Linked DNA regions of Marichromatium purpuratum 984. The protein of the gene in region 3 interacts with the protein of the main gene of each other region in a pairwise test. Links are inferred from orthologs where the notes say so. Each region holds a gene or a part of one and is shown on either strand. Other genes may lie near its edges.

Region 1 (2,854 bases), 2.1 Mb from region 3 along the record:
GGCCCATGCTGACCGAGTCGGGCGATGGGTGCAACGGCGTCAGAACCCGGTGACCGCCGCTTCGACCCCCTGGGTCCACCCCAGCCCCATCAAGGACACCAACACCATGCCAGCGGCCATTGAACCACTCAGGAACGCACGCATTTCTCTGTCTCCCTCGGGGACGCCCCCGTTCGATCGATTCTCTTCTCGTCAGCGACGGCGAGATGTCGCAGCGAATCGCTGCCGACACCCACACCAATACAGATAACGCCTCTCATTTCATTTTTCAATGACCACCATGTTCGGCACAACGGGGGAGCGGCCGGACAGGAGCCGACGGTACGGCTACAATGTGCCGATCACCGCGCCACGGCGCGCTCCAGACCCAACGATGCAACGCTACTACTTCACTCTCGACATCCCGGCCAGCGAGTATCTGCGCTACTACAGCGGCGCCGCGGCACGGGCGCTGGTCAAGACGCACGACGGGCGCACCCTGTCACTGCCGGCGGTGAACCTGCGTCGCTTTGTCACCAACGCGGGGATTCGAGGCACCTTCTGTCTCACCGTCGACGACGATCAGCGCTTCGTCTCCCTCGAACGCCAGGACCACGCCACGCCCGGCGTGCGCGCCTGAGCCGCTGCCCAGATCCAGCCCATCCCGGGCATGTCAGAACATCAGGTCTCCCCCATGAACATGCATTTTTCCGACTACCCGCTCGATCCCTCGCTGCTGCGCGGCCTCGAGCAGGCAGGCTATGAGCAACCGACCCCGGTCCAGGAGGCGGTGCTCGAGCCCGCCCTTGATGGTCGCGACCTGATGGTCTGCGCCGCCACCGGCTCGGGCAAGACCGCCGCCTTCCTGCTGCCGATGATGCAGCACATGCTCGAGACCCCCAAGGCCGACGGCGGCACCCGCGCGCTGATCCTGGTGCCGACCCGCGAGCTGGCGCGTCAGGTACGCGAGCACTTCATGCGCATCGGCGGTCACACCCGCCTCGGCGTCGACGTCATCACCGGCGGTGACTCGCGCGCCCACCAGATCGCCACCCTGCGCAGGAACCCGGAGTTCCTGATCGCCACCCCGGGACGGTTCCGCGAGATGCTCGAGCACGGTCGCACCGAACTCGACGACCTCGAGTTCCTGGTGCTCGACGAGGCCGACCGGATGCTCGAGATGGGCTTCGTCGAGGACGTGGTGACCATCATCGAGAACAGCAATCCCGACCGTCAGTCGCTGCTGTTCTCCGCCACCCTGGAGCGGCGCGGACTGGAGCGGATCACCGCACTCCTGCTCGACGACCCGCTGGCACTGACCCTGGACGCGGTGCGCGAGGCTCATCCCGACATCCGTCACCAGTGCTTGCTCAGCGACGAGGTCGCGCACAAGCGCGAGCAGCTGCGCTGGCTGCTCGCCAACGAGACCTTCGAGAAGGCACTGGTGTTCGTCAACAGCCGCGACCTGGCCACCGAGCTTGGCGGCTGGCTCGGCGCCCAGGGCGAACGGGTCGCCGTACTCCACGGCGAACTCGAGCAGCGCGAGCGCAACCGGGTGATGGGACTGCTCCAGCAGGGCAAGGTACGGGTGCTGGTCGCCACCGACCTGGCCGCACGCGGGATCGACGTCCCCGGGGTGGAGCGGGTGTTCAATCTCGAGGTGCCGCGCAACGGCGAGGACTATCTGCACCGCAGCGGACGCACCGGACGCGCCGGTGAGCAGGGCGTCGCCGTGAACCTGGTCGGGCCGACCGAATGGAACCGCATGGAGAGCATCAGCCGCTTCCTCGGCCTCACGCTCGAGTGGCGGGCGATCGATGAGCTGGCGGCACGCTTCAAGGGACCGGCGGCGAAGAAGCGGCGCAAGACCCCGGCCAGCCGGGTCAAGGCCAAGAAGACTCCGGCACGCGCCGCCAGCAAGACCAAGGACAAGCAGCGCCACCGTGATCGCAAGAACATCGGCAAGCGCCGCGCACCCTCGGGCAAGCCGATCGAGGCCGGTCATGCCCCACTGAGTCGCAAGCGTCGCGACGAGGGCGGGACCGAGGAGCGCTGAGTCGAGTCGGGCGCGCCCTCAGCCAGCAACCCCGAGGGCGCGCCGGAGCTGGGCGGTGACCTCTGGCGTCAACCCGGTGCGCGCAGCCAAGCCGTCGAGATAGGCGTGCTCCTCCGGGGTATCGACCTCGATCGCCAGCAGCGAGGCGGCATAGACCTCGGCGGCCGTCTCCCGATCGGGAATCTCGGCGGCGAAGGCGTCGAGGTCAAGCGGGCGCACCAGTTCATCGGCGAGCCACTGACGCACCTGCGCCTCGAGTCCGCTCGCCGCAGCCTGATCGACGATCCGCTGCATCTCGTCGACCCCGATCTGGCCGTCGCACTTGGCGGCATTGATCATCGCTCGCACCAGCAATCGCGCCTTGTCATCACGTGCCGTATCAGCCTGCGCCGGCTCGGGTTGCGCCGCCGGTGGCACCGACGACTGGGCAGCACCCTCCCCCTCGGGGTTGGCCAGCGCCTTGTAGGCCACCCCGGCGAGCATCGCCAGGGCACCGCCGGTGAGCGCGCCACGTACCGCATCCCCGCCGCCACCGAGTACCGAACCGAGTGCCGCCCCCAGCCCGCCGGCCTGGAGCGGATTATCGGCGGCCTGACCGAGCACCCCGCGCGCGCCGTCGAGCAGCGCGCTCAGACCGCTGCCACCCTCGCCGGGCGTGGTGGAGAACTGCCCCAACCCCTGGGTGAGACGTTGTACACCGCTGCCGGAGAGGTTGTTCTGCAGCAGTGAACCGAGTAGATCGCCGAAACCTGCCATGCCTTGACTCCCGCCGAGTTGGGCGCGACGCATGCCGCGCACGGATGCCATCACTCTAGCACC
Region 2 (3,035 bases), 280 kb from region 3 along the record:
CAATGGCGCCATCCGCCACACCTCGGTGATCCCGATCGCCGGCGACCAGGTCACCAACGACATCGCCGTGGCGCTGCGCACGCCCACCCAATACGCCGAGCAGATCAAGGTCGAGCATGCCTGCGCGCTCGCTCAGCTCGCCGCCGACAGCGAGGCGATCGAGGTGCCGAGCATCGGTGACCGACCGCCACGCCGGCTCTCGCGCCAGATGCTCGCCGAGGTCGCCGAGCCGCGCTACGAAGAGCTGCTGACCCTGCTGAAGAACGAGCTGCGGCGCAGCGGGCTGGAGGAGGTGGTCGCCGGCGGCGTGGTGCTCACCGGCGGCGGGGCCAAGATGGAGGGACTGGTCGAGCTGGCCGAGTCGGTGTTCGACATGCCGGTGCGTCTCGGTGTGCCGCAGCACGTCGTCGGCATGTCCGAGGTGGTCGACAACCCGGCCTATGCGACCGGGGTGGGACTGCTGATGTATGCGCGCCAGCACCGCTTCGCCCGTGCTCCCGAGATGGCCGAGGGGCCGGGGCTGCAAGGGATGTGGTCGCGCATGCGCGGCTGGTTCCAGGGCACGTTCTAGAGGGACGGTGCCGCTGCTCCGGTCGTTCCGGGGCGGTGGTGTCGGCAGGGCGGTGTCGCGAGCGATGCCGTAGTCAGGATGGACCGCGGCCTGCGGTCTCAGAGGCCCCGGTGTCCAGAGGACGTCGGGGATGTCGGGGGGCGGTGTCGCCTGGAGCGCGGCGCCGACGAGGTTTCAGGTTTTTGCGCACTGCAACAAGAGAGGAGATTTCACATGTTCGAACTGATGGACACCCATAGCCAGAACGCGGTCATCAAGGTTATCGGCGTCGGTGGCGGTGGCGGCAACGCGGTCAACCACATGGTCGCCTCGACCATCGAGGGGGTCGACTTCATCTGCGCCAACACCGATGCTCAGGCGCTGAAGAACTCCAACGTCAAGACCATCCTGCAGCTCGGCGCCGGTATCACCAAGGGACTGGGCGCGGGCGCCGACCCCGAGGTCGGACAGAGTGCCGCGATGGAGGATCGCGATCGCATCCAGGATGCGCTCGAGGGCGCCGACATGGTCTTCATCACCGCGGGCATGGGCGGTGGTACCGGTACCGGCGCCGCGCCGGTGGTCGCCCAGGTCGCCAAGGAGCTGGGGATCCTCACCGTCGCCGTGGTCACCAAGCCCTTCCCCTTCGAGGGCGTCAAGCGCAGCCGCGTGGCCGAGGAGGGGATCGCCGAGTTGGCCACCAACGTCGATTCGCTGATCACCATTCCCAACGAGAAGCTGCTGGCGGTGCTCGGCAAGGAGATGAGCCTGCTCGACGCCTTCCGCGCGGCCAACGACGTGCTGCTCAACGCCACTCAGGGCATCGCCGAGCTGATCACCCGCCCGGGACTGATCAACGTCGACTTCGCCGATGTCAAGACGGTGATGTCGACGATGGGCGTGGCGATGATGGGGACCGGTGCGGCCCAGGGCGAGAATCGTGCCCGCGAGGCAGCCGAGGCGGCGATCCGCAGCCCGCTGCTCGAGGACATCGATCTCGCCGGCGCCAAGGGCATCCTGGTCAACATCACCGCGGGGATGAGCCTCACCATCGGTGAGTTCGACGAGGTCGGCAGCACGGTGCGCGAGTTCGCCGACGACGAGGCCACCGTGGTGGTCGGGACCGTGGTCGACCCCGAACTTGAGGACGAGCTGCGAGTGACCGTGGTCGCCACCGGGCTCGGCGGTAATCGCGTCAAGGTCCGCCGTCCCGGGCTGCAGGAGCCGGCGATGCGTCTGGTCAGCGGTGACGGGGGTGAGAGCGCGCCCGACTATCGCGAACTCGATCGCCGTCCGGCGGTTGCGCGCAAGGCGGGTGCTCAGGCGGCGTCCGAGTCGGTCGGGGAGAGCGACCTGGATTATCTCGACATCCCCGCCTTCTTGCGTCGTCAGGCTGATTGATCAGGGGTTTCCCTGTATCTGAAAGACGTTTGAAAACAGGGGCGTCGTGTCTTGTTGCGTGCGAAACTTGATAAATCTTCGGGAAAACCCTAAGCTATCCGAAACCGCACCCGTCGTGATGACGCGCGTGCACATGAATCGAGCACAGGATGAGCGGCGTGGGGCCGGTTGAGCCGGTCCCGCGCTGGACTCGACCGGCAACCGGCAGGGATCGCCGTCGGCCGCCGTGGATAGCGAGGGGTAACCCGGGCGATGATCAAGCAACGCACCTTGAAGACCGTGATCCAGACCACCGGCGTGGGGCTTCACACCGGTGAGAAGGTCGCGCTCACCCTGCGCCCGGCCGCTCCGGATACCGGTATCGTGTTCCGGCGGGTGGATCTCGACACCCCGGTCGAGATCCAGGCCACGCCCTTCAACGTCGGCGACACCCGGCTCTCCACCACCCTGGTGCGCGACGACGTGCGGGTTTCCACCGTCGAGCACCTGCTCGCCGCCTTCGCCGGCTTCGGTATCGACAACGCCTATGTCGATCTCGGTGCCGCCGAAGTGCCGATCATGGACGGCAGCGCCGCGCCCTTCGTGTTCCTTATCCAGTCTGCCGGTGTCGAGGAGCAGCCTAGGGCCAAGCGCTTCATCCGCATCAAGCGCCCGATCGAGGTGCGTGATGGCGACAAGTACGCACGCTTTACGCCCTATCACGGCTTCCGGGTCGATTTTTCCATCGATTTCGACCATCCGGCCTTCCACGCTCGGGTCAATCGCGCCAGCATCGACCTCTCGACCCACTCCTTCGTGCGCGAGGTCAGCCGGGCCCGGACCTTCGGCTTTCTCAAGGAGATCGAGGCGCTGCGCCAGCAGAACCTCGCCCTCGGCGGTAGCCTCGACAATGCCGTGGTGGTCGATGAGTATCGGGTGCTCAACGAGGAAGGCCTGCGCTACGACGACGAGTTCGTGCGTCACAAGATGCTCGACGCCATCGGTGACCTGTACCTGCTCGGCCATTCTCTGGTCGGCGCCTTCAGCGGTCACAAGTCCGGGCACGCACTCAACAACATGCTGGTCCGTGCCCTGGTTGCCGACA
Region 3 (3,079 bases):
CGGCCTGCTCCTGGGTGGTCGCGCGCGCCGACTCGATCAATGGTGTCGGATCGACGCCGAGCAGCCTGGCATAGTTGCGCAGATAACCGATCGCGAAGACCGGGCCGGGCAGCGTATCGTAGCGATCCTGCTCGAGCGCCTCGATGATCTCCGGGCGCAGGTGCAGTTGCGAGGCGACGCGTGCGATTTCGAGGCCGCGCGCCTCGCGCTGCTGACGCAGGCGTTGGCCGGGGTGCATGACGATGTCTGGCGTGCTCGGCGCCTCAGGACTCGGTGATCTGGTCTCGCTCATCCAACTGGACTCCCTGGGATTCTCTGGATGCCGCCGCGTCCGGGAAACGCTCGCGCAAGGCCCGCTGGTAGAAGTTGGCGCGCTCGCGATCGCCGAGCTGGCGCTCGATGTTGGCGCCGAGTCGCAGGGCCTCGAGCGTGCTGGCCGCGGTGCGCAGGGTCTCTGCCCCGAAATAGCGGTCGATGTCTCCCTTTGCCGCCTTGATCTCGCCGCGGGCATAGGCCATCGCCGCGCGCTTGACCAAGGCCGGACCGAACTTCGGATTGGCCGCGACGGCGGAGCGATAATACGCTTCCGCCTGGCTCGCGTCGCCCTTCTTGCGAGCGCAGTCACCGGCATTGGTCATGGTCACCCAGGGGGTGGCATAGAGCGGGTTGTCGAGTGCCTTGAGGAACTGGGCCTCGGCCTCCGGGTAGCGCTGTTCGCGGCACAGATAGGAGCCGTAGGCGTGGAGCACGTCGGGGTTCTTCGGCGCCAGCCGCACGGCGCGCTCGTAGTGTTCGGTGGCCAGTGCGTCCTTGCCCAGCTGCTCGTAGAGAAAGGCCATCCAGACATGCGCGCGAGCATAGCGACGGTCGGCCTCGATGGCCTGGAGCGCGCGGCGGAAGGCGACCTCGATCTGGCCTCGGGCATAGTACTGCTCGGCCATCCGCACATAGATCTCGGCAGGGCTGTCGTCGGGTTCGAGACCGAGCGCGTCACCGCCCTCGGGGCGTTTCTCGGTGCCACCGCAGCCAGCCAGCAGGGTCAGGCACAGCAAGGCCAACGCGAGCGGGCGAGGCCAGCGAAGGGTCATGGCGCTCCTATCCGGTCCTGTTCGAGTTGTACCTGGGCCTGGCGACGGGTGCGGTCCTGCACCCGGCCAACGAGTTGGCCACAGGCGGCGGCGATCTCCTCGCCCCGGGTCTTGCGGGTGGTCGCGATCAGCCCCGAGCGGATCAGGCGCTGGCGGAAGGCCTCGACCTGTTCGGGGGGGCTGGTGGCGTAATCGACCCCGGGGAAGGGGTTGAAGGGGATCAGATTGATCTTCGACGGCGTGCCCTCGAGCAGACGGATGAGCTGCTTGGCGTGGGCGATGCTGTCGTTGAGCCCGGCGATCATGATGTATTCCCAGGTCACCTTGCGGCGCTTGTCGGCGGCGACATAGCGGCGGCAGGCCGGGATCAGTTCGGCGAGCGGGTACTTGCGGTTGATCGGCACCAGTTCATTGCGCAAGGCGTCGTTGGGGGCGTGCAGCGAGACGGCCAGCGAGACGTCGCTGACCTCGCGCAGGCGCTCGATCGCGGGGACGATGCCGACGGTGCTCACCGTTACCCGCTGCTTGGCGAGCATGTAGGCGAGATCGTCCTGCATGACGGCCATCGCCTTGACCACCGCGTCGAAGTTGGCGAGCGGCTCGCCCATGCCCATCATCACCACGTTGGTCGGTGATGCCTGGAGATGGCGCGTGGCATGCCATACCTGGGCGATGATCTCGCTGACCGCGAGGTTGCGATTGAAGCCCTGCTTGGCGGTGGCGCAGAAACGGCAATCGAGCGCGCAGCCGACCTGCGAGGAGACGCAGATGGTGCTGCGGCGGCCCTCGGGGATGAATACGGTCTCGATGTGCTGACCATCGGTCAGCTCCATCACCCACTTGATGGTGCCGTCGGCGGAGGGGTGGGCGTGGACGATTCGCGGCAGGCGAATCTCGGTGCGCTCGCGCAGCTGTTGGCGCAGCGCGAGCGGCAGATCCGTCATGGCGTCGAAGTCGACGACGCCATGCTTGTGGATCCACTTGAACAGGTTGCGGCCATGGAACGCCTTGCGGCCGAACTCGACGGCGAGCGCCTCACAGTCGGCGCGGTCGAGATCGAGCAGGTTGGTCTTGGTCTCACTGGCGTTCATGGCCGTCACCGGATCAGGATCAGCGGGTGCGCTCGCAGACGCCCTCGGGGAAGAAGAAGGCGATCTCCTCGGCGGCGGTCTCGGGGGCGTCGGAGCCGTGCGCGGCGTTCTCGGTGAAGGAGTCGGCGAAGTCGGCGCGGATGGTGCCCGGGGCGGCTTCGGCCGGGTTGGTGGCACCCATGATCTCACGATTCTTGGCGATGGCACCCTCGCCCTCGAGGACCTGGACCATGACCGGACCGGAGGTCATGAAGTCGACCAGCTCGCCGAAGAAGGGACGCTCCTGGTGCACGGCGTAGAAGGCCGAGGCCTGCTCGCGGCTCAGGTGCATCATGCGCGCGGCGACGATGCGCAGGCCGGCGGCCTCGAAACGCCCGAGGATGGCGCCGATGGCGTCCTTGGCGACGGCGTTGGGCTTGATGATGGAGAGGGTGCGTTCGATGGCCATGCGGGCTCCTGAAGAACTCTTAAAGGATGATGTTAGGACACACGGGCTTCCCTGGCTCCGGCAACCACCAATACGCCGTCGTCGCCGATCGCGAGACGCCGAGCCAGGGCCGGAGAACCTGAGAAGATCAAAAGAAGTCGGTGAGCAGGCAAGTCTAACGTCAGCGGCTGTACCGGGCAATGCCGATGCGCGCTTGTCAGGAGAGTCGCGCGCTGGTTAGGCTCCCCGCATTCCACTCGAATCGAGCCGGGCCGAGGATCGGCCGGGGAGGAGACACGCATGGCCCTGTACGATGTCTTCAACGGCGACGCGGACGGACTCTGCGCGCTCCTGCAGCTGCACCTGGCCGAGCCGCGCGAGAGCGTGCTGGTGACCGGGGTCAAGCGCGACATCGCGCTGCTCGATCGCGTCGAGGCCGGCGCCGGTGACGAGGTGCGGGTGCTCGACCTCTC

Evidence for each region.
Region 1: the proteins of MARPU_RS12675 (region 3) and MARPU_RS03825 interact in binary tests that used the Escherichia coli proteins (3 or more experiments, as listed by UniProt). The link is inferred for Marichromatium purpuratum 984 from one-to-one orthologs.
Region 2: the proteins of MARPU_RS12675 (region 3) and ftsZ interact in binary tests that used the Escherichia coli proteins (3 or more experiments, as listed by UniProt). The link is inferred for Marichromatium purpuratum 984 from one-to-one orthologs.

What each region holds. Positions count from the first base shown.
Region 1 is NZ_CP007031.1:828,360-831,213, reverse strand. It holds MARPU_RS03825 (DEAD/DEAH box helicase), read left to right. Parts: upstream 1-673; coding sequence 674-2,035; downstream 2,036-2,854. Other genes in the region: MARPU_RS03820 (tellurite resistance TerB family protein), read right to left, coding at 2,054-2,791; MARPU_RS03830 (DUF2835 domain-containing protein), read left to right, coding at 374-619. UniProt on the Escherichia coli protein: DEAD-box RNA helicase involved in the assembly of the 50S ribosomal subunit at low temperature. Exhibits RNA-stimulated ATP hydrolysis and RNA unwinding activity. Acts before DeaD.
Region 2 is NZ_CP007031.1:3,213,463-3,216,497, reverse strand. The notes cover bases 65-2,867. They hold ftsZ (cell division protein FtsZ), read left to right. Parts: upstream 65-784; coding sequence 785-1,951; downstream 1,952-2,867. Other genes in these bases: lpxC (UDP-3-O-acyl-N-acetylglucosamine deacetylase), read left to right, coding at 2,204-2,867; ftsA (cell division protein FtsA), read left to right, coding at 65-571. Also shown: more of ftsA, read left to right, coding at 1-64; more of lpxC, read left to right, coding at 2,868-3,035. UniProt on the Escherichia coli protein: Essential cell division protein that forms a contractile ring structure (Z ring) at the future cell division site. The regulation of the ring assembly controls the timing and the location of cell division.
Region 3 is NZ_CP007031.1:2,928,907-2,931,985, reverse strand. The notes cover bases 133-2,979. They hold MARPU_RS12675 (bifunctional tRNA (adenosine(37)-C2)-methyltransferase TrmG/ribosomal RNA large subunit methyltransferase RlmN), read right to left. Parts: upstream 2,180-2,979; coding sequence 1,085-2,179; downstream 133-1,084. Other genes in these bases: MARPU_RS12665 (hypothetical protein), read left to right, coding at 2,907-2,979; ndk (nucleoside-diphosphate kinase), read right to left, coding at 2,199-2,627; pilW (type IV pilus biogenesis/stability protein PilW), read right to left, coding at 264-1,088; MARPU_RS12685 (RodZ domain-containing protein), read right to left, coding at 133-292. In the rest of the region: more of MARPU_RS12685, read right to left, coding at 1-132; more of MARPU_RS12665, read left to right, coding at 2,980-3,079.